Regions from separate parts of the Azospirillum sp. A26 genome, predicted to be linked through region 2. Evidence: riboswitches for the same ligand, from Rfam matches in the RefSeq annotation. Region 2 holds a riboswitch; each other region holds the start of a gene.
What was found. A riboswitch is a leader RNA that binds a small molecule or an ion and turns the genes downstream of it on or off. The one in region 2 is predicted to bind cobalamin.
Positions count from the first base shown of each region.

Region 1: linked by a shared signal. The riboswitch ahead of ABNQ39_RS37050 (CbtB domain-containing protein) and the one ahead of ABNQ39_RS17080 (ABC transporter ATP-binding protein) in region 2 are both predicted to bind cobalamin.
Region 3: linked by a shared signal. The riboswitch ahead of ABNQ39_RS30875 (CbtB domain-containing protein) and the one ahead of ABNQ39_RS17080 (ABC transporter ATP-binding protein) in region 2 are both predicted to bind cobalamin.

Region 1 covers NZ_CP170478.1:225,155-235,537, forward strand. The annotation lists gene metE (5-methyltetrahydropteroyltriglutamate--homocysteine S-methyltransferase) at 1-612, shown strand, start outside; gene glyA (serine hydroxymethyltransferase) at 733-1,980, shown strand; gene ABNQ39_RS37020 (short-chain fatty acyl-CoA regulator family protein) at 2,150-3,583, shown strand; gene ABNQ39_RS37025 (hypothetical protein) at 3,599-4,117, shown strand; gene ABNQ39_RS37030 (hypothetical protein) at 4,430-4,843, opposite strand; gene ABNQ39_RS37035 (TRAP transporter large permease) at 5,521-6,972, opposite strand; gene ABNQ39_RS37040 (TRAP transporter small permease subunit) at 6,969-7,508, opposite strand; gene ABNQ39_RS37045 (histidine phosphatase family protein) at 7,953-8,564, opposite strand; cobalamin riboswitch at 8,598-8,737, shown strand; gene ABNQ39_RS37050 (CbtB domain-containing protein) at 8,775-8,984, shown strand; gene ABNQ39_RS37055 (CbtA family protein) at 9,002-9,748, shown strand; gene ABNQ39_RS37060 (hypothetical protein) at 9,859-10,383, shown strand, end outside.
Region 2 covers NZ_CP170473.1:577,303-587,685, forward strand. The annotation lists gene ABNQ39_RS17065 (energy transducer TonB) at 1-838, opposite strand, end outside; gene ABNQ39_RS17070 (TonB-dependent receptor) at 994-3,192, opposite strand; gene ABNQ39_RS17075 (DUF2946 family protein) at 3,332-3,757, opposite strand; cobalamin riboswitch at 4,023-4,256, shown strand; gene ABNQ39_RS17080 (ABC transporter ATP-binding protein) at 4,380-5,204, shown strand; gene ABNQ39_RS17085 (ABC transporter substrate-binding protein) at 5,201-6,175, shown strand; gene ABNQ39_RS17090 (FecCD family ABC transporter permease) at 6,172-7,200, shown strand; gene ABNQ39_RS17095 ((2Fe-2S) ferredoxin domain-containing protein) at 7,197-8,030, shown strand; gene ABNQ39_RS17100 (TonB-dependent receptor) at 8,176-10,353, shown strand.
Region 3 covers NZ_CP170476.1:73-10,455, reverse strand. The annotation lists gene ABNQ39_RS30905 (sigma-54 interaction domain-containing protein) at 105-1,517, opposite strand; gene ABNQ39_RS30900 (branched-chain amino acid ABC transporter permease) at 1,935-2,909, opposite strand; gene ABNQ39_RS30895 (branched-chain amino acid ABC transporter permease) at 2,913-3,800, opposite strand; gene ABNQ39_RS30890 (ABC transporter substrate-binding protein) at 3,928-5,136, opposite strand; gene ABNQ39_RS30885 (ABC transporter ATP-binding protein) at 5,300-6,022, opposite strand; gene ABNQ39_RS30880 (ABC transporter ATP-binding protein) at 6,015-6,782, opposite strand; cobalamin riboswitch at 7,101-7,331, shown strand; gene ABNQ39_RS30875 (CbtB domain-containing protein) at 7,377-7,568, shown strand; gene ABNQ39_RS30870 (CbtA family protein) at 7,579-8,370, shown strand; gene cobW (cobalamin biosynthesis protein CobW) at 8,385-9,446, shown strand; partial or broken gene ABNQ39_RS30860 (cobaltochelatase subunit CobN) at 9,546-10,383, shown strand, end outside.

The DNA.
Region 1 (10,383 bases), on a different replicon from region 2:
ACCGGCCCGGTAACCATCCTCAACTGGTCATTCGTGCGCGATGACCAGCCGCGCTCGGAATCCTGCCGGCAGCTGGCGCTGGCCATTCGCGAGGAGGTGCTGGATCTGGAGACGGCCGGCGTCGGCGTCATCCAGATCGACGAGGCGGCCCTGCGTGAAGGTCTGCCGCTGCGCCGGTCGCAGTGGCAGGCGTACCTGGACTGGGCGGTGGAATCGTTCCGCATCACCGCCAACGGCGTGGCGGACGAAACGCAGATCCACACCCATATGTGCTATTCGGAGTTCAACGACATCATCGCCTCGATCGCCGACATGGATGCCGACGTCATCACCATCGAGACCTCGCGGTCGGACATGGAGCTGCTCGACGCCTTCGACGACTTCAAGTACCCCAACGAGATCGGTCCCGGCGTCTACGACATCCATTCGCCGAACATCCCGACCGAAGGGCACATCGTCGGGCTGATGAGGAAGGCGGCCGAGCGCATTCCGGCTGAACGGCTGTGGGTCAACCCGGACTGCGGTCTCAAGACCCGTCAGTGGAACGAGGTGATCCCGGCCCTGACCAACATGGTCAGCGCGGCGAAGACATTGCGCGCCACCGTCGCCTGACGTGTTCGGCGGTGTGGGGAGGGGTGGAAGCACCCCCTCCCCACACGCGTCCACCACCCCGATTCCGTTCCCTGCCTTCGCGCCTTGCCTCGTCGCAACGCATTTTTCGGAAACCACGCCATGTTCGAGCGCAGCCGCCACACCATCGACCGGATCGACCCCGAGGTTTTCGCAGTGATCGAGGATGAGAACCGCCGGCAGGAAGACCACATCGAGCTGATCGCGTCGGAGAACTACACATCACCGGCGGTGATGGCGGCGCAGGGGTCGCAGCTCACCAACAAATATGCCGAGGGATACCCCGGCAAGCGCTACTACGGCGGCTGCGAGCACGTCGACGTCGTCGAACGGCTCGCCATCGACCGCGTCCGGCAGCTCTACGGGGCCGAGGCGGCCAACGTCCAGCCCAACTCCGGCAGCCAGGCCAACCAGGCGGTGTTCTTCGCCGTGCTCAAGCCCGGCGATACCATCCTCGGCATGAACCTGGCCGAAGGCGGGCATCTGAGCCACGGCATGGCGCTCAACATAAGCGGCAAATGGTTCAATGCCGTCAGCTACGGCCTCGACGCCCGGGAGGACATCGACTACGAGGCGCTGGAACGACAGGCCCACGCGCACCGGCCCAAGCTCATCATCGCCGGCGCCTCCGCCTTCGCCCTGCGCATCGACTTCGAGCGGATCGCCCGGGTGGCCAAGGCGGTCGGGGCCTTCTTCATGGTGGACATGGCGCATTACGCCGGGCTGATCGCCGCTGGCGTCTATCCCAACCCGGTGCCGCACGCCGACTTCGTCACCACCACCACCCACAAGAGCCTGCGCGGCCCGCGTGGCGGCGTGATCCTGATGCGCGCCGAGCATGAGAAAGCGATCAACTCCGCCGTCTTCCCCGGCCTGCAGGGCGGGCCTCTGATGCATGTGATCGCCGGCAAGGCGGTCGCGTTCAAGGAGGCGATGACGCCGGAGTTCCAGGCCTACCAGGGGCAGGTGGTGCGCAACGCGGTCGCACTCGCCGACTCGCTGATCGGGCGCGGCCTGCGGATCGTCTCCGGCCGGACCGAGAGCCACGTCATGCTGGTCGATCTGCGCGCCAAGCGGATCACCGGCAAGCAGGCCGAGGCGGTTCTGGGCCGCGCCCACATCACCGTCAACAAGAACGCCATTCCCAACGATCCGGAAAAGCCGTTCGTGACCTCGGGCATCCGGCTGGGAACGCCCGCCATGACGACGCGGGGCTTCAAGGAAGCGGAAGCCCGCATCGTGGGCGGTCTGATCGCCGACCTGCTGGAGGCTCCCGAGGACGAGGCGGTGAACGCCCGCGTCCGCGAGCGGGTCGGGCAGCTCACGCGGGCTTTTCCCGTCTACCGCTGAGCCGGACCAATTCGCCATCGCGCCCCTGAACCAGCCGATGGCAAGACTTGCCCGGCATTCGCACAGTTTGCAATATACGCAGATCGATTTCTCGGATGACTGCCGGAATTGCCACGTTTTGCGAGGCCATTGCAGCGGGTCAGCGAATTTTGCAAATAGGGCGTTGGACATGGCCAAGGCGTTCATGGGAGTCCGGCTGCAGCGGTTGCGTGAGGAACGGGGGCTGACCCAGACGGCGCTGGCCCGCATCCTGGAGATCTCACCGAGCTACCTGAACCAGCTCGAACGCAACCAGCGGCCGCTGACGGTACCGCTCCTGCTGCGAATCAACGCTGCCTTCGGCGTCGACGTGCAGATCTTCTCCGAGGATGAGGAGGCCCGGCTGGTCGCCGATCTGCGCGAGGCGCTGACGGAAGCCGGAACCGGCGAGGCTATCGCCATGGCCGAAATCAAGGCGCTCGCCACCAACATGCCGGCGGTCGGCCGGGCGCTGGTGGCGCTGCACCGGCGCTCGCGCGGGCTGGCCGAACGGCTGGATGCACTGGCCTCCGATGCGCTGCCGTCCTGGGAGGACCGGGCACTGCCGCCGCCGATGCCCTACGAGGAGGTGCGCGACTTCTTCTATCGCCACCACAACCACATCGCGGCACTCGACGAAGCCGCCGAACGGCTGTTCACCGGGGCCGGGCTGGAGATCGGGACGGTGGACCGCGGACTGGAGCGGCTGCTGGCCGATCGTCACGGCATCCGCACGGCGGTAACCGACGACGTGGCCATGCCGGAGGGCGCGCTGCGCCAGTATGATGACGACAGCCGGACGTTGCGGATCGCCCGGTCGCTGGAGCCCGGACGCCGCGCCTTCCAGATGGCGACCCAACTCGCCTTCCATCAGGAACCGGACCTCCTGCATCGGCTGGTGGAGGAAGGTCGCTTTTCCGGCCCACAGGCCCGCTCGCTCGCCCGCATCGGTCTCGCCAACTATTATGCCGGGGCGTTGGTCATGCCCTATGGTGCCTTCCTGGAAACCGCGGAGGCTCTGGCCTACGACATCGATCTGCTGGGTCAGCGCTTCGGCACCGGTTTCGAGACCGTCTGCCATCGGCTGAGCACGCTACAGCGGCCGGGCGCGCCCGGCGTGCCCTTCTTCTTCGTCCGCGTCGACCGGGCCGGCAACATGTCGAAGCGCCAGTCCGCCACCAGCTTCCATTTCTCCCGCGTCGGCGGAACCTGCCCGCTGTGGAACGTCTACGAAGCTTTCTCCGCACCCGGCCGCGTGCTGACGCAGCTGGCGCGAATGCCGGACGGGCGGGCCTACCTGTGGATCGCCCGTACGGTGGCCCATGGCCGCAGCGGCTTCGGCGCGCCGGCGAAGGCCTTCGCGGTCGGGCTCGGCTGCGACATCCAGCACGCCGGCCGGTTGGTCTATTCCCGCGGGCTGGCGTTGGGCGACCCGGACGCCGCCACGCCGATCGGAGCCGGCTGCAAGGTTTGCGAACGTCCGGCCTGCCCGCAACGCGCCTTTCCGCCGATTGGGCGCACCGTGGCGGTTGACGAAAGTCTCAGCCGGTTCGAACCTTATCCGGTCGCCCGCCTTCCGGCCTGATCGAGGACCCGCAGCATGCTCGCCGATGGCACCGGCATCTGGACAAGCCGCTTTCTGGACATCCGCCCATGCGGGCGCACGGTGGCCGTGTCCCATAAACGCTGCCTGGAGGAATGCTTCGGCCTGAAGACTCGGGAACGGGAGTTGCGCCGCCGGATCCGTTCTGTGCTGAAGCGGCTTGGACCGTTGGAAGGGCCGGCCCAGGCACATTCCTTGACGCTCGCACCGAAGCCTGAGGCCGTGGCGATTGCCCAGGCGGCTCTTGACGACCTCGACGGTGCGATCGAACGAATCGCGACGCGCCCATTCTCTTGCCGCCAGATCGAAGAAATGCTGGGCATCACCGCCCGGGAACGGCTGCGCTGGACCAAGGACGGGCGCCTGCCTCGGTCGGGTTCGGCGACCATAACGCGAGGGCAGAGGATCACCCTCAGCACCTACGCGGTGGATACGGTCGCGAGGTTGGCGGGCGATGCCTCGATCATCGACGATTGGCGGCGAACCGACGAAGCCGGCAGGATCGTTCAGCCCTGAAAGGTAGCTACATGAACGTGGTCATGGACTTTGCGCAATTCGGATTGTCGTCTCGCTAGGAGCCGGTTCACAAGTCCAGCAATGGTATGGATATTAGGGAAGGGCTGCCCGTAGGAAGCAACGTCGACGGGCCGTCGGAGGAGGTGGCGGTGTTCTGAGCACGTCGCTTTCAGCGGGCGACATGACGGTCTGTTCGAACCGCAGGTGCTGGTGCAACCATGCCGAAGCGTGGGCGAATAAGAGCGCTGTTTTCGGACACCAGATGGCGCGTCGGGGCGACGCGGCCGGCATTCTGATGGACTTACAGCGTAATCAATGAGTAAAGACCCAACCACGTAAAGGCGGTTCGGACCACCGCTGCATCGCCTTACTGTCGCGGGGTTTTAATGCCGAGATCAGCCAGATTCTCTTCATAGCTGTATTCATTTCCCAGTTGCGGTTGAACAATTCCAGGATGATGCGTGGTGCTCCGACAGATCGGTGCAGAAGAATGTCCCCGGATCGCGCCGACCATCGAGAAAAGACGCTATCCACCCAGAAGATGGGCGCGATCGGGTTGCCCGGTGTGGCGCAACAACGCTGTTTTGGAGTTGCATTGGATCCAGCAACCTGAGCGCCATCGTACTCGACTTGGTTGTGGCGCGGCGCCAGACAGTGGTCTTGTCTGTCAGATGGGCTCGCCAGCTGTGGCTGGCAAGCGTCCTTGAGCATCTGCCATAAAATCAAGGGCGGATCCTATTGCGGATCGAACGGCACGAAAATTATGGCTTCAATTTATGAATGATACGCACGCCAATCCCCCCCGTTCCCCGATATTGGCCATCGCTGATGCACTCAATTCCCGCGCCAACGAGAAAATCGTATATTTTCTTCTTGGTGGCTGGGCGTGTGTTTGCCAATCCTCGCTCGAAGTCTATGATTGTTCTCTTGGCAAATTTTCCGCGCTTAGCCATCTCCTTCTGGCTGAAATCAAGGAGAGCTCGTGCAGCGCGAACATGTTCAGGTAATAGCTTTAGCTCAGGCCTATCCATACCATATCTCCCTGACGCGCATCCGATATGACTGGGAAGACTGTGTGATTGGGATGGGTGTCAACGAAGGCTATGACCTCTCTTGAGGTGGCCTTGTGTACATCTCCACTCCTGCATTCGACAGCTGCCAGCGACCGGTTAAACCGACAGGTTCGATAAGAGCCAATCGGGCGGCCTCAAGAACCAACCAATAGGGTGCGTCCTGGCGAACCAAGCCGCCTTGATCGATGATCGCTGGGACAAGTGTGTGGAGAGGCTCAAGTGCCTGTGGGTCGGCCCCTCCACTGTCTCCCGCTTGGTGCATTCCACCCTGATGCATGAGGTTCTCCCGAGTAGAAAAAACACGGCTGCCATGCTGGCAGCCGTGGCGATTCATTTCTGGAGTTGCTTCATCAAATCATCGTTCGGACTGCTTTCCTGATCCGGGAATGGCGGAAGAGCATTGTCCTCGCTCAGCGGAATCTCGATCTTGATCGTGTCGAGATCGATGTCGGGTTCGGCATCCAGGAAGCTCGTCACCAGCGAGGGGAAGGCGATCACGATTCCCACCATGATGAGCTGCAAGCCGACCCAGGGTATGGCACCCCAATAGATATCGCGACTCTTCACCTCCGGCGGGGCGATCCCACGCAGATAGAATAGGGCGAAGCCAAAGGGCGGGTGCATGAAGGAGGTCTGCATGTTCACGCCGAGCAGCACGCCGAACCACACCAGATCGATGCCCAGCTTCTGAGCCACCGGCGCCAGAAGCGGAATGATGATGAAGGCGATCTCGAAGAAGTCTAGGAAGAACGCCAAGACGAACACGAAGATATTGACAAATATCAGGAAACCGACGGCGCCGCCGGGCAGCCCGGTCAGCAGATGCTCGATCCACAGGTCGCCGTTCACGCCGCGGAAGACAAGGCCGAACACCGTCGATCCAACCAGGATGAACACGACCATGGTCGAGATCACCATGGTGGTGGACATCCCCTGCCACAGCAGTTGCCAGCTCAGGCGCCGGTGCATCGCCGCCAGGACCATGGCGCCGACCGCCCCCATCGCACCGCCTTCCGTCGGCGTGGCGAGCCCCATCAGGATGGTGCCGAGCACGAGAAAGATCAGCACGAGCGAGGGAACCATCCCCCACAGGCACTTCCAGATCAGGGGCCAGCCGCGCAGGGTGCGGAATTCCGGCGGCAGGGCCGGCATGTCGTTCGGCCGCACGATGCTGAGCACGGCGATGTAGGCGCAGAACAGCAGGACCTGGACGATCGACGGGCCGATCGCGCCGGCATACATGTCGCCGACCGACTTGCCGAGCTGGTCACCCAGCACGACCAGCACCAGGGACGGCGGGATGAGCTGGGTGATCGTTCCCGACGCCGCGATGACGCCGGTGGCCAGCCGCATGTTGTAACCGTACCGGATCATGATCGGCAGCGAGATCATGCCCATGGCGATCACCGACGCGGCGACGGTCCCGGTGATCGCGCCGAGAACGGCGCCGACCAGAATTACGGCATAGGCGAGGCCGCCGCGGATCGGTCCGAACAGTTGCCCCATGCTGTCGAGCAGATCCTCGGCCAGTCCGCAGCGCTCCAGGATCGCTCCCATGAAGGTGAAGAAGGGGATGGCCAGCAGCAGGTCGTTGCCCATGATGCCGTAGACCCGTTCCGGAAGGGCCTGTAGCAGCGAAGTCTGGAAGAATCCCTGCTCGATACCGATGAAGCCGAAGAACAGGCCGACCGCACCGAGGGAGAAAGCGACTGGATAGCCGAACAGCAGGAAGACCACCAGCCCGCCGAACATCAGCGGGGCCATCATGTCCATGGGGATCATTGCACGGGCCTCTCATAGGATTGGACGAGGTCCGCGTCGCCGCGCAAGGCCGCGATCCGTTTGATCAGCTCGGACAATCCCTGGGCGGTCAGCATCAGAAAGCCGAAGGGAAGGAAGAACTTGATCGGCCAACGGATCAGCCCGCCGGCATTGCTGGAATATTCCATCGAAACCAGCGACGAGAAGAACATCGACCAGGACAGCCAGCCGATGATGATCGTCATCGGCAAAAGGAAAAGGATGGTGCCGAACACATCGATCCAGAGCTTGGTTCTCGAGCTGACGTGGCCATAGACCAGATCGACCCGGACATGGCCGTTTACCTTCAGTGTGTAGGAAGCGCCGAGCATAAACATGGCGCCGAACAGGTACCACTGGATTTCAAGCCAAGCATTTGAACTATAATTGAACGTATATCGCACAATGGCATTGCCAGCACTGATCATGCAGGCGGCAAATACGGTCCAGTTGGCGATATGACCCAACCGTTCGTTGATCCAGTCTATGTCTCGACTTAAAGCGAGAAGGCGTCTCACCGTATCCCCCCATCGTTCGGGAGAGAGGTGTCTCCCGTTTTGTTGGCTCCAAAGGGCACGAACATCCGCATCCACTCGTGAAACGACTGGTTCCGAAGGCAAAAGGTGTCAGCGATTCGGTATACGGATCTTGCTAGTGGATATACCAAACGTGCAGGAAGAATAACCCCATACGTTGGAGCTACGTACAATCCACAATGCCTTCAGAGACGCATCATAATTACTTGGTGAGGAAACAATCGTACCAAACGATAATTCAACCTAAAATTATAGAATCAGCGGCTGTCTAGGGATAATGCAACTTATAAAACGCAAGCATTGTTAATGTTTACACTGTGGCTTTCAGCTGAAATAGACGATCCCAAATGTGCGAAGCCGACGGATCGCTTCCGTGCAGTGCCGGGTAAAGCGCTGGATCCCTCCGCTGAGCAACGCTGCCGGCGGTCAGGACCCGTCCGATGCTTCCTCCTCCCATCGGCCGGCGCGGCTGATCGTGCGCAATCCCCAACGTCCCGGCTGTCCGACGAGTTCGATGCGGGACAGCGGCCCGATGTCGATTCGCCAGAAGGATGCGGCGGTACCGCACAAGGCCTGCACGACGGCCGCGCGGGCCACCGTCGGATGGGTGACGGCGACGATGCGGGTGGATCGCGCAACCCGCGGGGCCGGCGTCAGCTGGTCCAGCCAGCGGCCGATGCGCGACAGCAGGTCGTTCAGCGATTCGCCACCATGGGGGGCGGCGTCCGGCGACGATAGCCAGGCGCCGACCGCTTCGGCCTCCCGGGCGTGCAGGTCCGCCAGGGTGGCGCCGGCCCAGCGGCCGCAGTCCCAGTCCGCCAGCTCCGGGTTCACGGCGGCGTCGAGACCGAGCGCAGTTGCGGTTTGCCGGGTGCGCTGCTCCGGCCCGCTCCAGCATCGGTCGACCCGCAAAGGCGTTGCTGCGGCAGCCTGGGTGTCTGCCAGCCCCATGGTGTCGAGAGGCTCGTCGAGCGGGAAGGATGCCGTACGCACCGCGCTCGTCGCGGCATGGGTGATCAGGAGGAGGCGAACGGTCATGGACGATCCGGCGGGAGGTCGGGATTGACGCCTGGGACGGGCGGGCGTAAGGGTGCCAGTGAAATGCGAAGAGTGGAAGCCGGTGAAAGTCCGGCACGGTTGCGCCGCTGTGACCGGTCCCGGCCTTGGCCCGTTGGATTGGAAGTCAGACCTGCTCCTCGCCCCGAACAGACCCTCAACGGGACGCACACTTCCCTAGGAGATTGTGGCATGAGCCAGTCCGTCACCCGTCCAGTCCATGAACCGATTGCCATTCCCGTGCGCGAACTGGCCCCCTGGGCGATCTTCGGCGGGGTCATGTTCCTGCTGATGCTGTACTTCATCGGCGTCGAGGAAGGGGCCATGGCTCTGTTCTCCGGCTCCTACGTCCATGAGTTCGTGCATGACGGCCGCCATCTCCTCGGCTTCCCCTGCCACTGAACGCCGGAGCTGGACTCATGATCGGATCTTTGCTGCTGCGCGGTATGCTGGTCGGCATCCTCGCGGGATTGCTGGCCTTCGGCTTCGCCCGGGTGTTCGGTGAACCGATGGTCGAGCAGGCGATCGCCCTTGAAGAACAGGCGGCCCAGAAGGCCGGCGAACCGGCCGAACCCGAGCTGGTCAGCCGTGAGGTCCAGGCCTCCATCGGCCTGCTGACCGGAGTCGTGGTCTACGGGGTTGGAATCGGCGGGCTGTTCGCCCTGGTGTTCGCCTTCGCCTATGGCCGGATCGGCAGCCTGAGCCCGCGTGCGCTCGCCGCCCTGCTGGCGGCTGCCGCGTTCGTGGCGATCTATCTCGTCCCGGATCTGAAATACCCCGCCAACCCGCCGGCGGTCGGTGTTCCGGAAACCATCGGCTACCGCACCGGGCTGTATTTCTTCATGATGGTCTTCTCCATCGCGGCGCTCGCATTCGCTGTGACGTTCCAGCGGTCACTGGCCGTGCGTCTGGGCGGTTGGAACGGTGGCATCCTGGCCGCCGTGGCCTTCGTCGCCATCGTCGCCGTCGTCAGCGCGCTGCTGCCGGACATCAACGAGGTGCCGTCGGAATTCCCCGCCCTTCTTCTGTGGAAGTTCCGCGTCGCCTCGCTTGGCATCCAATTCCTGATGTGGACGGTGATCGGCCTCGCTTTCGGTGCCCTGGCCGAGCGGGTGCTCGTCGGCCGGACCGGTGGGGCCGCTGCCTTGCGGGTCCGGTCCGCCTGACCACGTTTCAGAAGACGGATCGATGATCACGAGAGGCCGGCTAAATGCCGGCCTCTTGCTTTCCGGCCGCCAGGTGTTTCCGGAAACTCCGGCACACAGGAGCGAAGTCCTTGCAAACGCCCATTCAGCGTTTCCGTTGCCGCCTCCGGACAAAGCCGGCTGGAGATCGCGGGCACCGCTTCCCGGTGTTGAAGGCGATGGTGCCGTGCCTTATCGGTGTTCTGCTGGTCGCGGCCATGCCGGGGCGGGCGATCGCTCACCGGTCGAGCGTCGTGGCCGCGGACGGCCTTCCCATTCCGGGTCTGACTCATGACCAGCTGGCCGTGGTCGCCGAATACCGGGAAGCGGTCCTCCGTGTGGCAGATCGCCAATCCCGGCGTGACGAAACCCTGATCCGGCTGCGCAACTTCGTCGACATCCAGCGCATGGCCTGCCTGTGGGGGATGGTCCCAGATAGCCTTGCCGACGAGGACAGTCCCTTCAACGAATGCAGCCATGCCTATTTGTCCGGGACCATGGCTCTGCTTCTGCATCTGCGTGATCGCGAAGGTGTTCAAGGACATGGTCCGGAAGAGGCCAGCCAACTGCTGAACCGGGTGGCCATGGCGATGCTGGCGAAGGAAACCGCGCCGATG
Region 2 (10,383 bases):
GCAGCGCGTAGCGAACGGGAAGCGTGATGTCGATCTGGGCGCGGCCCATCCCGGAAGGGATCGGCGGAAGCGGAGACGCACGCTGGATCATCTCTTCCGCGGCCCGATCGAGACTGCCGTGCCCCGACCCCTGGACGACCGCCCAGCCCGTAATGGTGCCGTCGGCGACGATGGTGAAGCGGACCAGCACGGTGCCTTCCTCCCGCCTCAGGCGCGCGGCCTGCGGATAGATCTTGTGACGGACCAGCCTTGCCTGGATCGTGCCGAAGTAATCGGCCGCCTGCCTGTCGGCGTTGGCAGGCGGGTCCGAGGGTGGCGCCGAAACCGCCGCCGTCGCGGCTGGCTGGGTCGCCGGTGCGGATGACGCCTGCGCCACCGGCTGCGCGGCGCGCCCGGACCTGTCCGTCGGGGGGAGTGCCGCCGGCAGGGCCTTGACAGGAGACGGGGTACGCTGCGGGGGGGCGGGCGATGGCCGGCGTGCCGGAATCGGCGGCCGGACGGGCAGCGGCGTCTCCTCCTTGAGCGGCTCTGCCGGGACCGGCGCGGATGGCTCCGCGACCGGTGTGTCGGCGACCGGCGGCATCGGGGCATCGGAAGGCGGCTCCTGTTCCGGCTCCGATTCCCGTTGCTGCGGCGGCTCGGACGCAGGGTCCGGAATAGGCTCCGGCCGGGCGTCGTCCTCCGCGTCCATGACGCTTTCCCCAACCGGCTCCGACGGCGGTTCTGCCGCGGCCGCGACGAAGGAAAGCTCCACCGCGATCACCGCCGGCAGGGGAGCCGGCGGTGATTGCACACCGACCGCAAGGGCGATCACTCCCGCGTGCAAGGCGAGCGACAATGGCAGGCTCCACCGCGCTGCCCCGCTCCGGGCGGCCGATGGAACAGGGGCCGTTTCCGCAGCGAGACGGGGCAAGGCGGCAATCGTCCGGTGCTCGGTCATGGAGCGGACCTTCGGCAGGGTGAGGTGAGGCGCGGTGCGACGGACGGTCCGGCTTAGAATTTCACCGTCATGCCGGCGATGAAGGAGCGCCCCGCCCCCGGCAGCGCGCCGACCGTGCCCCGGCTTCCCCCCGCCCGGAAATCGGCATAGTCGATGCCGCCCGCCGGCAGATAATACTGCCGGTTGAACAAATTCTCGACGCCGGCATCGACCCGGACATTGCCCCACTCGTATCCTGTCCGCAGATTGACCAGCGCATAGCTGGGCGTCTTCGGCTCGTTGCGCGCCGCTTCCACCCGGTCCTTGCGGGCGGTCGCCTGCAACTCGACAGCGCTGTTCCAGCCGCCCAGCCGGTGCTCCATCGTCAGCAGGGCGTTCAGCGGCATGATGTGATAGAGCGCGTCGCCGGTGTCGAGGTTGCGGCCATGCACCCAGCCGACCACGCCGGACAGGCGGAAGGAGCCGATCCTGTCATCCTCGTACAGCCCGGCCGCCGCCGACAGGTTGGCGCCGACCAGGATGGCGTCATGGTTGGCGAAGCGCAGCTTGACGAAGCCGTTGCTCAGCGTGCCGATCCGCTCGACGTCGATGAAATCCTGCACATAGGTGTAATAGGGGGTCAGCTTGACCTCCCAGGATTTGCGGGCGGCATCGTGCAGTGACAGGGTGGTGCTGACGGTGTTGGCGACCTCCGGCTTGAGGTCGGGGTTGCCGACATAGCCGTTGGCGTCGCCGAACCAGCCGTTCATGCTGCTCGACATCCCGCCGGTGCCCCAGGCGTAGCGCTCGTAAAGGTTCGGCGAGCGGGTCTTGCGGGCATAGCCGGCTTCGATTGCGCTGGTGTCGGAGGGGGTGTAGCGGACCAGGGCCGTCGCGTCGAAATTGACGTCGGTGCGGCCACGGCCGCGGGCGTTGAAGGCGCGCGCGTCGGCCGCATCGGGGTTGGCCATCGGCATCATGCCCCCCATGCCCATGCCGAGGCTGTTCTGCCAGGAATAGGGCTGCACCGCGCCGGTGTCCATCCACACCACGTCGTTGCGCACGCCGAGCAGCGTCGTCCAGGCCGGCGACCAGGCGGCCTCCCACTCGGCGAAGGTGCCGAGGCGGTTGCGGGTGCCGTCCTTGACGTTCCAGTAGGTCAGCGGACTCATCATGCTGCTGCCGGCCACCGGGTCCCACCAATCGTCGAGATGGGTATGACGCAACTCGGTGCCGACGCGCAGGGTGTCGCGTGCCGACAGCGGCAGCGTCGCCTTGAGCGAATAGCCGGCGTCGGTGGTCAGCGTGTCCATCGGCATGCCGCCGCCGGCGCTGCCACCCTTGTCCTCCAGGAAATTCATGGTGTGCCGCGTCCGCCGCCAGTTGGCGCGGGCGTCGAGCGTTCCCCAGTCGAAGGCCCCTTCGTACCGGCCGTTCAGGAAGACGGTGCGGTTGTCGGTCAGATCCATGCGCTGGGTGGGAAAGCCCTGGTAGGGCATGGTCTGGATGCCGCCCTGCAGCGTAACCTGATGCCCGTCGCGGCGCGCCCCGAACGTCACCGCATTGTCCTGCATGTTGTAGAGGGTCGAGCGGACGGTCTGGCCGTTGCCGGCCTTGTAGTTCCCGGCCCGGCTCCAGGATCCGCTGTAGCCCAGGCTGAGGCTGTCGGTGGCGACGGACGCCTCGGCGGCCCCCGTCACGCCGCGGCCGTTGGACCGGTAGGAGGCCGACAGCTTGCCCTCGCTGTGCACCGCCTCGCCCGCCGGAGCGAAGACCGGAGGCGCGCTTTCGGCGGCGATGGTGCCGGCGATGCTGTCGCCGCCGGCGCTGACCGGCGTGATCCCGGCCAGGACCTCGATCTTGGACAGGCGCGTCGGCGTGATGGTGGACAGCGCCGGGTTCATCTGGTTGGGGCAGGCGGGGGCAATGGGCGCACCGTCGACCAGCACATTGACGCGGTCGGCACCCAGCCCGTTCAGCGCCGGCAGGCTCGACACGCCGCCATTGCCGTAGAGGCTGACGCCTGGCAGGCCGCGCAGCAGGGCCGCGACATCGCCAGTGGCGGGCCGACGGGCGGCCAGCCCATCCCCGCCCAGGGTGGTGCCGGCGGCCAGGGCATCGTCCGGGCCTGCGATCACGGAAATCGCCGGAAGCGATTGGGCAAGCGGCGTAACGGTCTGGGCGGAGACAGCGACGGGGAACAGTGCGGTGAGGGCAGCACCGGACAGCAGGGCAGCGCGCAGGGCGCCGGCCGCGGCGAAACGCAACATCATGAGATATCTCGATCTGAGGCCAGCCGAACACGGCCCCACGCCATCGGCGCGAAGAATGTGCAAGGCTGCAAACAGGGAAGGTCGGCAAGGGTGGATCGCCGCGAGGGACATCCCGCACGGCGATCCCGCAACTCCGGCCTCAGACCGGTGGCGCGCGGGCCTGGAGGGTGGAAAGGAACCAGCCGGCGGCGATCACGTCGCCGGGCAAGACTTCCGGGCTGTGGCGCCCGACCGACGCGCGCGTCATCCGCAAATCCGGCGGCGGCAGCGCCAGTCCGCCGATCAGCGGACAGAGCGGACAGGAACCGCCGGACATCAGCAGATCGCCTTGGCCCAAATCGCTCTCGTCGCCTGCCGGATCGCCTGCCATTCCGTGGTCGTCCATTACCACGGTCTTGAACCCGTCCGGCGTGCAGATGACGATCCGGCTGCTCTCGGCCGCAGTGGCGGATGCGATGACGGCGGGCATCCAGGCCCAGGCGACGACCTGCAACAGCAGCGCAATCGCACCGGCCGCAAGGCCGGCCCGTCGCGTGGGTCGCAGTCTGTCCTGGGTCGCGGTCATGCCGATCCGTGCATCGATCCATTTTGCGTGCAATCGCACGCATTGGGTGCGGGACATTAACCGAAGTGCCGCACTCGGGATCAGCGGCATTTTCCCGCAGGGCCCAGATCCGACGCCCGGCTTCGATGCCCGGTTCTGACGGCGAACTTCTCCTTGCAGACCGCAGGATGGCACGATATGTAACGTTATAACATAACATTTTGAATATGGACTCTCCGATGCTTTCGTTCGTTCGCAAAGCTTGACCGGGGGCGCCGCGTCGCTCATGAATGGTCCCGGTTCTGGTTCTTCCGGTGGTTCGCCGCCGGAAGCTAAGAGGGAACCCGGTGAGCCGCCGACCCTGCAAAGGGGAATGCGGTGAGGCCGGGGCTGCCCCCGCAACTGTGAGCGGTGAGCCGTACCGTCATTTCAAGCCACTGGCGCCCATCGGCGCTGGGAAGGCCCGACGGAACGGCGACGACCCGCAAGCCAGGAGACCTGCCAGCACCACAACGAAACGTCCTCGGGCGGGGTGTCCCGGTGGAACGCTTGCCATGCGTGTGCCCGGACTCCGCTCCGGTCGCGTCGCATGCTCCGCAAGACGTCCGCCATGCCTCCCCGTCCGCAAAGACAGGAAGCACGGATGGCGTCAGCACCCTTCCCCACAGAGGAACCGGTCCCTCCCCCCGCCATCACGGTGGAACGGTTGAGCTGCCGGCTGGCCGACCGCATGGTCCTGTCGGACATCGGCTTTTCGGTTCCCGGCGGAGAAATCCTCGGCATTCTCGGGCCCAACGGCTCGGGCAAGACCACGCTGCTGCGCTGCCTCGCCGGCCTGCAAACCCCGTCCGCCGGCCGGGCCGTCATCGACGGCGACGATCCGCGCGCCCTGCGGCCGGTCGAACTGGCCCGCCGGCTGGCGCTCCAGGCCCAGGATTCCACCGCCGCACTCGGCTTCACCGTGCGCGACGTGGTCGGCATGGGGCGGCTCGTCCACCGCCGCTCCCCTTTCGCCGGGGCCGGGGCGGAGGACAGCGCCATCGTCGAGGACGCGCTGGACCGGCTGGAACTGTCCGGGCTGGCCGGGCGTGCGGTCGAACAGCTGTCGGGCGGCGAGCGCCAGCGGGTGATGATCGCCCGCGCCCTGGCCCAGCGTCCACGTATCCTGCTGCTCGACGAACCGACCAACCATTTGGACATCCACCACCGTTTCGCCGTGCTCGACCTCGTGCGCGCGCTCGGCATCACCGTGGTGGCGACGCTGCACGACATCGAGTTGGCGGCCCGCTGGTGCGACCGCATCCTGCTGCTGGCCGACGGACGGCTCCAGGCCGATGCCGCGCCGGAGGAGGCGCTGACCCCCGACCGGCTGACCGCCGTCTACCGCGTCGCCGCGACGGTGGACCGCCGCCCCCAGGACGGCCGGCTGCGCATCGACCTGTCGCCCCTGACGGAGTCACCACGATGAGACGCATTCTCCGGGGCGTTCCGCCTTTTGCCCTGGCCCTCGCCCTGCAAGCCGGCGCCGCCCTTGCCCAATCCTATCCGGTCGAGGTCGCCAACTGCTTCCAGACCGCCCGCTTCGCCGCGGCGCCGAAGCGGCCGATAGTCCACGACACCAACATGACCCAGACCATGCTGGACCTCGGCCTCGCCGACCGGCTGGTCGCCGTTTCCGGCATCGAGGGGGTGGAGCACCGGCTGGTCGCCGCGCCGGGCGTGGTCGCGGCGCTGCCCCGGCTGCCCGACCGCGCGCCGACGCTGGAGGCGGTGCTGTCGGTCAATCCAGACTTCCTGTTCGCCGGCTGGAGCTATGGCTTCAACGAGGCGCGCGGCTTCACCCCGGCCCGGCTGGCCGAGATGGGCGTGGCGACCTACACGCTGCGGGAAAGCTGCATCCGCATCGGCCCGCGCGAGCCGATCGGCATGGATACGCTCTATGCCGATCTGCTGGCGCTGGGCGCCGTCTTCGGCGTGACGGAGCGTGCCGAGGCCATGGTCACCGATTTCCGCCGCCGGGTCGCTGCCGTCACCGAGCGTGTCGGTGCCGTCGCCGACCGGCCGCGCGTGATGTATTGCGACCAGTGCCACACCGACGCGGCCCCCTTGTCGGTGGGGCGCGAAGGAATGACCAGCCTGCTGATGGAGCTGGCCGGCGGGCGCAACATCTTCGATGACATCCCCGACAGCTATGTCCGGGTGAGCTGGGAGGAGATGGTGCGGCGCGATCCACAATGGATCATCGTCAGCGCCCACCGGATCCCGGCCGAGGACGCCATCCGCCATCTGACCTCGGCACCGCAACTGGCCGACGTCGAGGCCGTGCGCAAACGGCAGTTCATCGTGCTGACCTATGCCGAGCAGACACCCTCCACCCGCAATGTCGAGGCGCTGGAGCGGATGGCGCGGACCCTGCACCCGGAGCGATTCACACCATGAACCGCTCCCGCCTGCTGGGCCTGTCCCTGCTCCTGGCCGCCGTGCTGGCCCTGTCCGTGGTGGCTGCCGTCGGCTTCGGCGCCGCCCGCGTCCCCATCCCGAAGGTCTGGGCGGTCGTCCTGCACGAGTTGTGGCCGGCGCTGGCCCCGCCCGCCGACGCCAGCCGGGCCGAGCGCAACATCGTCTGGGAATTGCGGGTGCCGCGCGTTCTGCTGAGCGCGCTGGCCGGGGCCGGACTGGCGGCGGTGGGAGCCGTGCTTCAGGTGCTGACGCGTAACCCGCTGGCCGACCCCTATCTGTTCGGCGTGTCGGCCGGAGCCTCGGTGGGGGCGGTGACCGTTCTGCTCTACGCCGGTGCGGTCGCCGGAATGCTGGGTTTGCCGGTCGCCGCCTTCCTCGGTGCGCTCGCGGCGATGCTGGTCGTCTTCGCCGCGGCGCGCGGGCGCGACGGCGTGGTGACCGGTGAAAGGCTGGTGCTGACCGGTGTCGCGGTCGCCTTCATCCTGCACGCCGTCACCAATGTCCTGATCGTCCTGGCGACGGATCGCGGCGCCGACGCCGCGCTGTTCTGGATGATGGGCGGCTTCGGCACCGCGCGCTGGAGCGTGCTGCCCATTCCGGCGGGTCTGGTCGTCGGCGGTCTGCTGTGGCTGTGGCTGCGGGCGGAAACCGTCAACACGCTGGCGCTGGGCGACGACGCGGCCCGCTCGCTCGGCACCGATCCGGGCCGCCTGCGGCTGGAGCTTTTCCTCGTCACCGCCCTGATGACCGGGGCTCTGGTGTCGGCCTGCGGCGGCATTGGCTTCGTCGGGCTTGTGGTGCCCCACATCGCGCGGATGCTGGTCGGCGGACATTTGCGGGCATTGCTGCCGGTGGCCGCGCTGGGCGGGGCGCTGCTTCTGCTGTGGGTGGACGTCGCTGCCCGGTCCCTGTTCGCCCCGCGCGAGATTCCGGTCGGCATCGTCACGGCACTGGTCGGCGGCACCTTCTTCCTGTGGCTGATGCGGCGGAGAGGCACGCTATGACGGAGACCCCGGCGAACCCGCCATCCAGGCGCGCCATCGTCTTGTACGGGCGCGCCTCCTTCGACCATGGGCAGAACCTGAAGGCGCTCGCATCGGCTCTGGCCGCCCGGCAGGCGGCGCGCGGCGAAACCGTTACGGTCGCAACCGCCTATGCCGACCTGTCCGGCCCCGCATTGCTCGGCGTGCTTGCGGATCTGGAGCGGGACGGCGTGGCCGAGGCTGTGGTCATTCCCGCCATGGTTCCGTCCGACCCCAGCCTGTCGGCGTGGCTGCCGGGCGCGCCCAGCCATTGGGCCACGACGACCGGCACGGCGATGGCCGGCACCGCGATGGCCGTCCGGCTGGCGCCGCCGGTTGAAAGCGCGCTCGACCTGCCCGCCGCCCTCGACCGCATCGCCCTCAACTCCAATGCCGGCGGGCCGGCGGATGCCCTTGCGAAGGATGTCCGCGGAACCCAGCCCAGCCTCGGCAAGCCCGGCTGGTCGGCGATCCCCGAACATGGCCGGCAGGTCTTTGTCTGTGTCGGCGCCCGCTGCCTGCATCGCGGTGCCGAGCCGCTGTACCAGCATCTGCGCGCGGCGATGAAAGGGCACCGCGCCCTGAACGCCGGTCCGCGCCGGGCGATGTGCGCGCGGACGAGCTGCCTTTACCCCTGCAACCGCGGACCGCTGCTGGTCGTCCAGCCCGACGCCGTCTGGTACGGCGACCTGACGCCCGCGAAGATCGACCGCATCGTCACCGGCCACCTGCTGTCTGACACACCTGAAACCGCCGACATCCTGCATCGCAACCGTCCGGCGGAGCGGGCGGAGGACGACCCCATGGGGTGATCCGGCCTCCCTGATCTCCGGCCGCCCGGTTTTTGCACCTCAGCCGACCGGCGCCTCCACCCAGCACTCCGCACTCCCGTCAGCCGCGAAGCACCGACTTCGCAGAATGCCCTCTCTCGTCCTTTTCCATCCTGGGGGATTGTCCATGTTTCCTGCCCATTCAGCCCACATCATTTCCGACCGGCACAATCGCTGGCGCTCCGGTTCGCTGGCGACGCTGCTTCTGGTCGCCGCATCCTTCGGCCCCGCGGCGGCCGGAGCGGCCGAATCCGAGCCGCCGGTCACCCTGGACCCGGTCACCGTCACCGGCCGGGCAACGGACGCCGCTGCCGCCGGGTTGGCGCTCGACCGGCCGAACACCGGCGGCAGCCGCCTCGGCCTGACCCCGCTGGAAACCCCGGCCAGCGTCGAGGTGATCGACGGCCGGACCATCCGCGACCGCGGCCAGACCAGCGTGACGGAGGCCGTCACCCAGAACGCCACCGGCTTCACCTCGCTGGCGACTCCCGGCAACGGCGGATCGTCGCTGGCGACGCGCGGCTTCGCCGGCCATGGCTCGGTGATGCAGCTTTATGACGGGACGCGGCTCTATGTCGGGTCGGGCACCGTCACCTTCCCGTTCGACGCCTGGTCGGCCGAACGCATCGAGGTGCTGCGCGGCCCGGCCTCCGTCCTCTATGGCGAGGGCGCCATCGGTGGCGTGGTCAATGTGGTGCCCAAGCGCCCGACCCCCGATGTCCGCAACGAGGCGACAGTCGCCATCGGCACCGACGGCACCCGGCGCGCCGCCTTCGGCAGCGGCGGTCCGCTGGGGGAAAAGCTGTCCTACCGGCTGGACGCCAGCGGCAACCGCTCCAACGGCTGGGTGGATCGCGGCGACACGAAGACTCTCGCGCTGTCCGGCGCGGTCAAGCTCCAGGCGACGCCGGATCTCGCCGTCACCCTGTCCAACGATTATGGCGACCAGCAGCCGCAGGAGTATTTCGGAACGCCGCTGATCGCGGGCAGCCTCGACCGCGCGCTGCGGCACCGCAACTTCAACGTGGCCGACAGCGACATCCGCTATCGCGACAACTGGACCCAGCTCAAGGCCGAATGGGCGGTGTCCGACGCGCTGACCCTGCGCAACACCGCCTACCACCTGACCAGCCACCGCCACTGGAAGGATGTGGAGAGCTACGCCTGGAATGCCGCCACCCGCAGCATCCAGCGCAGCAGCTACATCGAGATCTACCACGACCAGCGGCAGGTCGGCGACCGCTTCGACGCGACCTGGCGCAACAGCGTCTTCGGCATGAAGAACGAGATGGTCGGCGGCTTCGACCTGAACCGGATCGAGTTCAAGCACACCAACAACTCGCCCTATGGCGGGTCCAGCACCGTCGACCCGTTCGACCCGGCGCCCGGCCTGTTCCTCAACAGCGCCGGCACCTCTCCGCGCAGCCGGTCGCGCACCCGCCAATATTCCCTGTTCGCCGAGGATCGGCTGGCGGTGACCCCGCAGCTGTCGCTGGTCGGCGGCATCCGCTACGACGCCCCGACCGTGGAGCGTTGGGATCTGGTGGCGGGAACCGCCTACACCAGGGACTTCCGCGCCACCAGCTGGCGGACCGGCGCGGTGTACGAGGTCGTTCCCGGTCTGGCCCTCTATGGCCAGTACGCCACCGCCGTCGACCCGATCGGCAATCTGATCTCTCTGTCGCCGACGCAGAAGGACTTCGACCTGTCCACCGGCCGGCAGATCGAGATCGGCGTGAAGCACGCCTTCCTCGAAGGGCGTGGCGAGTGGACGCTGGCCGCCTACCGCATCGTCAAGGACAAGCTGCTGACCACCGACCCCAACCAGCCGGCGGTGACTGTGCAGGTCGGGCAGCAGTCCTCGCGCGGGTTGGAGGCGTCCCTGTCGCTCGGCCTGTGGTACGGTGTGCGGGTGGACGTGAACGGCGCGCTGCTGCGGGCCAAATATGACGACTTCACCCAGACGGTGTCGGGCCGCGCCGTGTCCTATGCCGGCAACGTACCGACCGGCGTGCCGGAGCGCACCGCCAACGTCTGGGCGAACTGGGCATTCCTGCCGGGCTGGAAGGTGCGGGCCGGCGTGCAGTATGTCGGCAAGACCTATGCCGACGCCGCCAACACCAGCGTCCGGCCTTCCTACACCGTGGTCAATGCCGGGCTGGATTACCGGCCGACCGACAACACCAAGCTCAGCCTGCGCGCCTTCAACCTGTTCGACGAGGTTTATGCCGTGGCCGGAAGCAGCGGCAGCTGGGTGCTCGGCCGTCCGCGCTCGGCGGAGCTGGCCTTCTCGATGACCTTTTGACCGCTCGGCATTCCGCCCGGGCGTCCCCTG
Region 3 (10,383 bases), on a different replicon from region 2:
GTGCGGGACGATCCTGACAGCGGGGGGCCGGCCCGTCAATGAAACAGCGTTCCGCAGTACGAAATTTACCGTACGAGACTCACTGCGGCCAGCCTGTCCCGGTGCTACTGCGTCGCCCCCAGCCCCAGCGTCACCATGCGTTCGTACAGCGACGCGCGCGAAATGCCCAGCAGCTTCGCCGCCCGCGCCTTGACGCCGTTCGCCTCCTCCAGCGCCGCGGCGATGGCGTGGCGCTCGGCGGCGTGCAGCACCTCCTGCAACGGACGCGCGCCGGCCGCCAGCGGCAGGGCCGACGCGCCGGCCGGATGCTGGCCGGGCAGCACGCTGCGGATGTGCGGTGCCGTCAGGATCGGCGCATCGGTCAGCGCCACCACCCGCTCCAGCGTGTTGTAAAGCTCGCGCACATTGCCGGGCCAGTCATAGTCGCGCAGCACCTGCACTGCCGATTCCAGCAGCTCGCGCGGCGGCGTACCCTGCTGGATCGCCAGCTGTTCCAGGATGCGGTCGGCGATGCTCTCGATGTCCTCCGGCCGGTCGCGCAGCGGCGGCAGGGTGATCGGCACCACATTCAGCCGGTAATAGAGGTCGGCGCGGAACTGCTTCTCGCGCACCAGGGCGTGCAGGTCGCGGCTGGTGGCGGCGATGATGCGGACATCGACCCGCACCACCTTGTTGGAGCCGAGCGGCTCGATCTCCCGCTCCTGCAACACGCGCAGAAGCTTGGCCTGCACCGGCAGCGGCATGTCGCCGATCTCGTCGAGGAACAGGGTGCCGCCGTTGGCGAGCTGGAACTTGCCGTCGCGGTGGCGGCGGTCGGCGCCGGTGTAGGCGCCGGGGGCGACGCCGAAGAACTCCGCCTCCAGCAGGGTTTCTGGAATGGCGGCGACATTGACGCCGACGAAGGGCTTGGACGCCCGCGGGCTGGCGGAATGGATGGCCTGGGCCAGCAGCTCCTTGCCGGTCCCGGTTTCGCCCAGCAGCAGGACGGTCGAATCCATCTGGGCGGCTCGGCGGCCCAGCCGCTTGATCTCACGGATCGATTCGCTGGCGCCCAGGAACTGCGAGAAGGAGTATTTGGCGCGGCGCTCATGCGCCAGCTCCTGCTGGGTGCGGGCCAGCTCCTCCTGCATCTTCTCGTATTTGCGGACCAGCGGGCGGAGATATTCGGCGCGGTCGAACAGCACGAAGCCGATGGCGCCGATGATCGAACCGTCGGTGCCGAACAGCGGCATCCGCGTCACCACGAAGGACCGGTCGTCGAACTCCATGATGTCCAGTGGCTGCGGCTGGCCGCTGTCGATCACCCGGCGCAGCTGGCTGTTGGGGATGACGTCCTCCACCTGCCGGCCGCGCGGGTCGCCGGGAACGCCCAGCAGGGCCTTGTACTTCTCGTCCATCCAGGCGATGCGGCCTGTGTGATCGACGGCGACGGCACCGACGCACATGGATTCCAGATGTTCGAACAGGGAGTGGACCGCCCGCTGGCGCAGCGCTTCGAAATCCACGGTGTCGCCCACGTCACCCTCCCAAACGGGACCGATCTTCGTCGTCCCGGTGTCGAGGCCCCTTGCGATGCCCGCTTTGGGGTCTGCTGCGATGCAGCGCAATTTGCCAACAATATCAGAGGTCAACATAGTAGCCCATCCGTCGGATTAAAGGGAAGGCGCACAGGATCGGGCGGGTGCGCGGGGATATCCGCACCCGTTCATCAGACCAGACCTTTACGGAGCGGCTCGCGGATGCGCTTTTTAAAAAGGCAACCTGGACCTGTTCTCTACATCCTCCGCCATACCCCTTCGCGATTTCCGGATTTTCAACCCACACGGGTGAGAGGCGGGTGAGGGGATGAGGAAAAAGAGGGGGACCTTTCGGCCCCCCCTGGGGGAGTTCCGTTGGGAGTTCTATCCGAAGTTCCGCGGAAACGGCCGGCGGGGTCAGTGCCCCCGCTTCGGCAGGCGGGCCAGCAGCTCGCCGACGATACCACGGCGGAAGACCAGCACGCAGACGACGAAGATGCAGCCGATCACCACCGGCACCGGCAGGCTGGTGGAGGCGAGATAGCTTTCCAGCGTCACCACCAGCCCCGCACCCACCACCGGCCCGAACAAAGTGCCCATGCCGCCCAAGAGCGTCATCAGCACCACCTCGCCCGACATCTGCCACGTCACGTCGGTCAGGCTGGCGAGCTGGAACACCAGCGCCTTGGTGCCGCCGGCCAGACCGGCGAGCGAGGCCGACAGCACGAAGGCGACCAGCTTGTAGCGGTCGGTGCGGTAGCCGAGCGAGACGGCGCGCGGCTCGTTCTCGCGGATCGCCTTCAGCACCTGCCCGAAAGGCGAATGCACCGTGCGCCAGATCAGGGCGAAGCCGGCGACGAAGATCGCCAGCACGGTGTAGTACATGGTCAGCGGCTGGTTGAGGTCGAACAGCCCGAACAGGGTGCCGCGCGGCACACCCTGGATGCCGTCCTCGCCATGGGTGAAGGGCAGCTGGAGCGCCAGGAAGAACACCATCTGGCTCAGCGCCAGGGTGATCATGGCGAAATAGATGCCCTGGCGGCGTATGGCGATCAGGCCGAAGACCAGCCCCATCAGACCGGCGACCGCGGTGGCGGCGATCAGCCCGAACTCCGGCGCCCAGCCCCAGACCTTCACCGTGTGGGCGGCGATGTAGGCCGCCCCGCCGAAGAAGGCGGCATGGCCGAAGCTGAGCAGGCCGGCGAAGCCGATCAGCAGGTTGAAGGCGCAGGCGAACAGCGCGAAGCACAGCACCTTCATCAGGAAGACGGGATAGAGCACGAAGGGTGCAGCGACGGCGATCAGCAGCAGGACGGCGGCGATCACCGCCGTTCCGGCACCGCGGGCCGGGCCGCGCAGGGCGACGTGGGTGGAATTGCTGGCGACGCTCATGGTTCAGCGCTCCCGTCCGAAGAGGCCCGCGGGCTTGATGAGAAGAACGATCGCCATCACGACGAACACGACGATGTTGGAGGCCTCCGGGTAGAAGACCTTGGTCAGCCCTTCCAGCAGCCCCAGACCCAGCCCGGTGACGATGGCGCCGAGGATCGAGCCCATGCCGCCGATCACCACCACGGCGAAGACGATGATGATCAGATTGGTGCCCATCAGGGGCGACACCTGATAGATGGGGGCCGCCAGCACGCCGGCCAGCCCGGCCAGTGCCACGCCGAAGCCGTAGGTCAACGACACCATCACCGGCACGTTGATGCCGAAGGCCTGCACCAGCGTCGGATTCTCCGTCGCCGCCCGCAGATAGGCCCCCAGCTTGGTGCGCTCGATGGCGAACCAGGTGCCGAAGCAGACGGTGAGGGAGGCGACGACGACCCAGGCACGGTAGTTGGGCAGGAACATGAAGCCCAGATTCTGCCCGCCCTTCAGCGCGTCGGGGATCGGATAGGGCTGGCCCGACACGCCGTACTGGTGGCGGAACGCCCCTTCCAGGATCAGCGCCAGACCGAAGGTCAGCAACAGGCCATAGAGATGGTCGAGCTTGTAGAGCCGCGACAGCATCGACTTTTCCAGCGCGATGCCGAGCAGCCCGACCACCAGCGGCGCGACGATAAGCGCCCCCCAATAGCCGATCCCGGCATAGGTCAGCAGCAGCCACGCCACGAAGGCGCCGACCATGTAGAGCGCGCCATGGGCGAAGTTGATGACGTTCAGCATGCCGAAGATCACCGCCAGCCCCAGGCTGAGCAGCGCATAGAAGGAACCATTGATCAGTCCGAGCAGAAGCTGCCCGAACAACACTTGGGGCGGAACACCCAGCAGGCTGAACATCTCCGCGTCTCTCCCGGCTCGTGGTGGTTGTTTTTTGTTTTGGCTTTGGTAGTCGCCGATTGCCGTCCTCCGGCCCCACCCAATGAGCGGGGCCGGAGGATGGCCTAACGCATCACTTAACCGCCCCTCACTTCACCAGCGGGCAGCCGCTTTGCTTGGGATCCATGAAGGCGGTGTCGGCCGGGATGGTCTTGACGATCTTGTAATAGTCCCAGGCCCCCTTCGATTCGGCCGGGGTCTTCACCTGGGCCAGATACATGTCGTGGAACATGCGGCCGTTGGCGGCGATCTTGCCTTTCTTGGCGAACATGTCCTCGACCGGCAGTTCGCGCATCTTGGCGGACACCTTGTCGGCGTCATCGGTCTTCGCCGCCTCGACCGCCTTCAGGTAATGCTTCACCGCCGAATAGACGCCGGCCTGCACCATGGTCGGCTTCTTGCCGGCCTTAGCCTCGAACTTTTTCGACCACTCGCGGGTCTGGTCGTCGTTGTCCCAATAGAAGCCGGTGGTCAGCATCAGCCCCTGCGCCGATTGCAGGCCCAGCGCATGCACATCGGTGATGAACATCAAGAGGCCGGCCAGGCTCTGGCCCGACTGGGTGATGCCGAACTCCGCGGCCTGCTTGACCGCGTTGACGGTGTCGCCGCCGGCATTCGCCAGACCGATGACGTCGGCGCCCGAGCCTTGCGCCTGCAACAGGAAGGACGAGAAGTCCGACGTGCCGAGCGGATGGCGAACCGAGCCGGAGATGGTGCCGCCGAGCGACTTCACCATCTTGGTGGTCTCCTCCTCCAGCGACTGGCCGAAGGCGTAGTCGGCGGTCACGAAGAACCACTTCTTCTTGCCCTGCTCATAGAGCGCGCGGCCGGTGCCGGCGGCCATGGCGTAGTTGTCGTAGGTCCACTGGAAGCCGTAGGGGCTGCACTGCGCACCGCTGAGCGCGGTGGCGCCCGGACCGGACATCAGGAAGATGCGCTTCTTGTCCTTGGTGATGCCCTGCACCGCCAGGGCGGCGGCGGAGTTCGGCACGTCGGCGATGACGTCGACGCCACCGGTGTCGACCCACTCGCGCGCCTTCGACGCGGCGATGTCGGCCTTGTTCTGGTGGTCGGCGACGACGATCTCGACGGGCGCGCCGGCGACCTTGTTGCCGAACTCCTCCGCCGCCATCCGCGCGGCGATGGCGGAGCCTTCGCCGGCCAGATCGGCGTAGATGCCGGAACGGTCGTTCAGCACGCCGATGCGGATGACGTTGTCCGACACCTGGGCGGAAGCCGGAACTACAGTCCCGGCGAGCGTCAGCAGGGCGGTGCCGGCGAGAAGAAGCGTGCGCATCGGAAGGTCTCTCCCTCTTGGTTTTATTGGCGGCCGGGTCCCATCGTGGGTCCCTCTGCCGTGCCTGAAGCAGGCAATCGGGCACGGATCCGGCGGTTCGCCGCCCTGCCCTTCGATGGGGTCGGGACGGCATTCGCGCCGGCGATATCGGGGGCTGGAGCGCCTACACGCCGAGATAGGTGTGCAGCTTGTCCATGTTGGCGTGGAGCTGGTCGTTGGGGATCATGTCGACCACATGGCCTTCCTCCATCACGTAATGGCGGTCGGCGATGGTGGCGGCGAAGCGGAAATTCTGCTCCACCAGCACGATGGTGAAGCCGCGTGCCTTGAGCGCCCGCACCGCCACGCCGATCTGCTCGATGATGACGGGAGCCAACCCCTCGGTCGGCTCGTCCAGCAGGATCAGCGTGGCGCCGGTGCGCAGGATGCGGGCGATGGCCAGCATCTGCTGCTCGCCGCCCGACAGCCGCGTGCCCTGGGTCGAGCCGCGGCCCTTCAGGTTGGGGAACAGCTCGTGGATCTGCGGGACCGTCATCCCGCCCTCCTTGACCACCGGCGGCAACGTCAGGTTCTCGTCCACGCTGAGGCTGGAGAAGATGCCGCGCTCCTCCGGCACATAGCCGATGCCGAGGCGGGGGATCTTGTGCTGCGCCATGCCGATCAGCTCGGTGCCCTGGAAGCGGATCGAGCCGGTGCGCTTGCCCATGATGCCCATGATGGCGCGCATGGTCGAGGTCTTGCCGGCGCCGTTGCGGCCCAGCAGCGTCACCACCTCGCCGTGGCGCACCTCCAGGCTGACGCCGTGCAGCACATGGCTCTCGCCGTAGAAGCCGTGCAGGTCGGCGATCTCCAGCATGGCAGTCTTCGTCTGCATCCCGTCAGGCATGTCCGGTCCCCATATATGCTTCCATCACCTGAGGGTTCTTCGAGACGACCTCGTAGGGCCCTTCCGCCAGGATCTCGCCGCGGCGGAGCACGGTGATCGTGTCCGACAGATGGGCGACGACCGACAGATTGTGTTCCACCATCAGCACGGTGCGGTCGGCGGCGACGCGCTTGATGAGTGCTGCGGTGCCCTCGATGTCCTCATGGCCCATGCCGGCCAGCGGCTCGTCGAGCAGCATCACCTCCGGGTCGAGCGCCAGGGTGGTGGCGATCTCCAGCGCGCGCTTGCGGCCATAGGGCAGCTCGGCCGCCAGATGGCCGGCCCAAGGGGTGAGGTTGACCGCCTCGATCAGCTCCAGCGCCCGGCCGTGCAGGTCGTGGAGCGACGATTCGGACTTCCAGAAATGGAAGCTGGTGCCGAGCGGCCGTTGCAGCGCGACGCGGACATTCTCCAGCACGCTGAGATGCGGGAAGACGGCCGAGATCTGGAAGGAGCGGACCAGCCCCATCAGCGCGATGTCGGCCGGCTTGGTGCGGGTGATGTCACGGCCCTTGTAGAGGATCTGGCCGCGCGTCGGTGTCAGGAATTTGGTCAGCAGGTTGAACACCGTGCTCTTGCCGGCGCCGTTCGGGCCGATCAGCGCGTGGATGGTGCCCCGCTTCACTTGCAGGTTCACCTCCTTCACCGCCACGAACCCCTTGAACTCCTTCGTCAGACCACGCGCTTCCAGGATGATGTCGTCGTTCGGTGCGGCGTTCATCGGTCGCGAATTCTCCTCCCGTTCGTCCTTATGTCCCGGGCATATGCCCGGCGGCCGCCGTGCGGCGGGACGTTTCACCGATTGTTGTACGCACGAAGCATGCCACATGCGGGGTCGCTTCGGCCGGGCCGCCTGACCCATTGTTTCTCCGCGGGTTTCGCTGCGGCGTCCTCCCCCTGGCCGACACCCTTGCGTCGGAAAGTGTCGGATCCCTGGACACTCTGTCTACAAAACATGACAGCATCCAAAGTGTCTGCATGCAAGATCGTCCGTGTGGCAGACGCCTTATTGTGGGCTTGCCAAACGGGCGCGGCACTGCGATGGTGGCTGTCCAACGGTGCCCTGCCCGTCCTGACGGGCGGCGGGGATAATAGGGAATGCGGTGCGGAGCTTTCCGGGATCCCCGGAAGCGCCAATGCCGCGGCTGCCCCCGCAACTGTAAGCGGCGAGCATCCCGTCCATCATGCCACTGGCCCTCCGCGGCCGGGAAGGCGGACGGCGATGCAGCGACCCGCGAGCCAGGAAACCTGCCGGCGGACTTGACCGACCTTTTCCAACCCCGCCGGGTGTGGCGGGAGAACAAGGATGTTTTCTATGAATGCCCGTTCGATGAACGCCGCTGCCGCCAGTTCCGCGACCCGCAGCGCCGCCCAGACTGCGGTCGCCGCCTTTGCCGCGATCCTGCTCGGCAGCTTCCTGCTGTACGGCGTCGGCTTCGCCCAGCCGCAGCAGATCCACGATGCGGCGCACGACGCCCGTCATTCCTTCGCGTTCCCCTGCCACTAAGCAGCGGGTCATGGATCTGATCCGGCGGCTGTTCACAGCCGCTCTGGTCGCGGGCGTGCTCTCCGGCACGGCCGCTTCCGTCGTTCAGCAGGCGACGACCGTCCCGCTGATCCTCGAAGCCGAGAAATACGAGGTGGTGACCCCGCCTCCCGCAACCGCCGCGCCTACGACTGCCGCTCCGGCTGGGGCTCCGGCCGCCAGCCACGCCGAAGGCCACCAGCATGGCCCCGTGCGCGAGATCGGCGAAGGCGTGCCGGTCACCCTGGACGAGGCGATGCAGCGCATCGGCCTGACCATCGCCGCCAACCTGATCGCCGGTGTCGCCTATGCGCTGCTGCTGGCGGCCGCGATCCTGCTGGCCGGCCGGCCGGTCGATGCCCGCCGCGGGCTGGTCTGGGGCATGGGCGGCTTCGTCGCCGTCTCGCTGGCCCCGTCCTTCGGTCTGGCCCCGGAGCTGCCGGGCATGGCCGGGGCCGAGCTGGAGCTGCGTCAGCTTTGGTGGCTGACCGCCGCGGCCGGTGCCGGCGTCGGCATCGCCGCCCTCGCCTTCGCCCGCAACCGTCTGGTCATCGCCGTCGCCGTTCTGGCCGCAGCGCTGCCCCATCTGATCGGCGCCCCCCATCCGGAAAGCGCCGAGGGTGCCGTTCCGCCGGAACTGGCCGCCCGCTTCGTCACCGCCTCGCTCGGATCCGCCGCCCTGTTCTGGGCGATCCTCGGCTCCGTCTGCGGCTGGCTGATGAGCGGCGTGGTCGAACCGGCCGAACGGCAGCCGGCCCTGCGGGTTCAGCCCGGCGCGCGTTAAGGAGGCTCCATCCCATGTCCGCTCTTGCGAAAACGGCCGCCGGCAAGGTTCCGGCGACCGTCATCACCGGCTTCCTCGGCGCCGGAAAGACCACGCTGATCCGCGGCCTGCTGGAAAAGGCCGACGGCCGCCGGCTGGCGCTGATCATCAACGAGTTCGGCGATGTCGGCATCGACGGCGACATCCTGCGCGCCTGCGGCAACCCGACCTGCACCGAAGACGACGTGATCGAACTGGCGAACGGCTGCCTGTGCTGCACCGTCGCCGACGACTTCGTCCCGGCCATCGAGAAGCTGCTGGCCCGCCCGGACCCGCCCGAGCACATCGTGATCGAGACCAGCGGCCTCGCCTTGCCCAAGCCGCTGGTCCAGGCTTTCAACTGGCCGGCGATCAAGACGCGGGTCACGGTCGACGGCGTCATCGCCGTGGTGGACGCCTCGGCCGCCGCGGAGGGCCGCTTCGCCCCCGATCCGGCCGCGCTGGAGGCCCAGCGCGACGCCGCCGGCACCGTCGACCACGAAACGCCGATCGAGGAGGTGTTCGAGGACCAGCTGCTCTGCGCCGACCTGATCGTCGTCAACAAGACCGATCTGCTGGCCGACGGCGACCTCGCCCGTGTCGAGGAGCTGATCCGCGGCGCCCTCGCCCACACGGTCGGCCGCGACGCCAAGCTGGTCCGTGCCTCCCAGGGTGCGGTCGATCCGCTGGTTCTGCTCGGTGTCGGTGCGGCGGTGGAGGACGATCTTGCCAACCGTCCCAGCCATCATGACGGTGAAGAGGGCCACGACCACGACGACTTCACCAGCTTCGTGATGGAGTTGCCGGCGCAGCCCGATCCGGCCGCCCTGGCGATGACGCTGGAGAAGGTCGCCGGCCTGCATGGCGTTCTGCGCCTGAAGGGCTTCATCGACGTGCCCGGCAAGCCGATGCGCCTGCTGGTCCAGGGTGTCGGCACCCGCATCCAGACCCACTACGACCGGCTGTGGAAGGCGGGCGAGGAGCGCCGCAGCCGTCTGGTGGTGATCGGCGAGACCGGGCTGGACCGCGATGCGGTGACGCGGGCGGTCGTTGGGTAAAAGTTTCGGGTAAGAGTTAGAGTAGTGCGGCGACCGCCCCCTCCTTGACCTTCACCGTTTTTCGAGGGGGAGGGGGCGGTCGCCCCTGGACATCAGACCATGCACCTGCTTGCCGCCCGCCAGGACGAACTGGACGCCGGCCCCCAGGCGGAAGATCTGGGGCAGACGCCGGCCGACCTCGTCATGCTGTCCTTTTCCGACAGCGACCTGACCGCGCTCGCCGCCGCATGGCGGGCGGGCCGCGAGCGGCTGCCTGGTCTCCGCCTCGCCAACCTCAACCGGCTCGGCCATCCGCTGTCGGTCGATCTCTACGCCGACACTGTGGTCGCCAAGGCCAAGCTGGTGGTCCTGCGCCTGCTCGGCGGCAGCGGTTACTGGCGCTACGGCCTCGACCGCCTGTCCGCCCTCTGCCGCGAGCGCGGCATCCCGCTCGCCGTCCTGTCGGGAGAGGCGCAGCCCGACCCGAACCTGACCGCCTACGGCACCGTTCCGCCGGCCACCGCCGACCGGCTGTGGCGCTATTTCACCGAGGGCGGCCCGGCCAACATGGGCCATCTGCTGGCCTGCGCCACGACGCTGGCCGGAACGCCGCTGCCCCATGAGGACCCGGCCCCCGTCCCGCGCTTCGGCGCCTATGACGGCTGGACCGGCCCCGCAGCCGCCCGCGTAGCCGCCCCCATAGCCGCCGGGGCGCCGGTCGCGGCCATCGTGTTCTACCGCTCCCACCTGCTGGCCGGCGACCTCGCCCCGGTCCATGCCCTGTGCGACGCGCTGGCCGCCCGCGGCCTCGCCCCCCGGCCGCTGTTCGTCGCCAGCCTGAAGGAGCCGGACTGCGCCGCCTGGATGCGGGCCAGCCTGACCGCACAGAACGCCGCCATCGTCGTCAACACCACCGCCTTCTCGGCGGCGCGCGAGGACGGTTCGCCGCTGGAAGCCA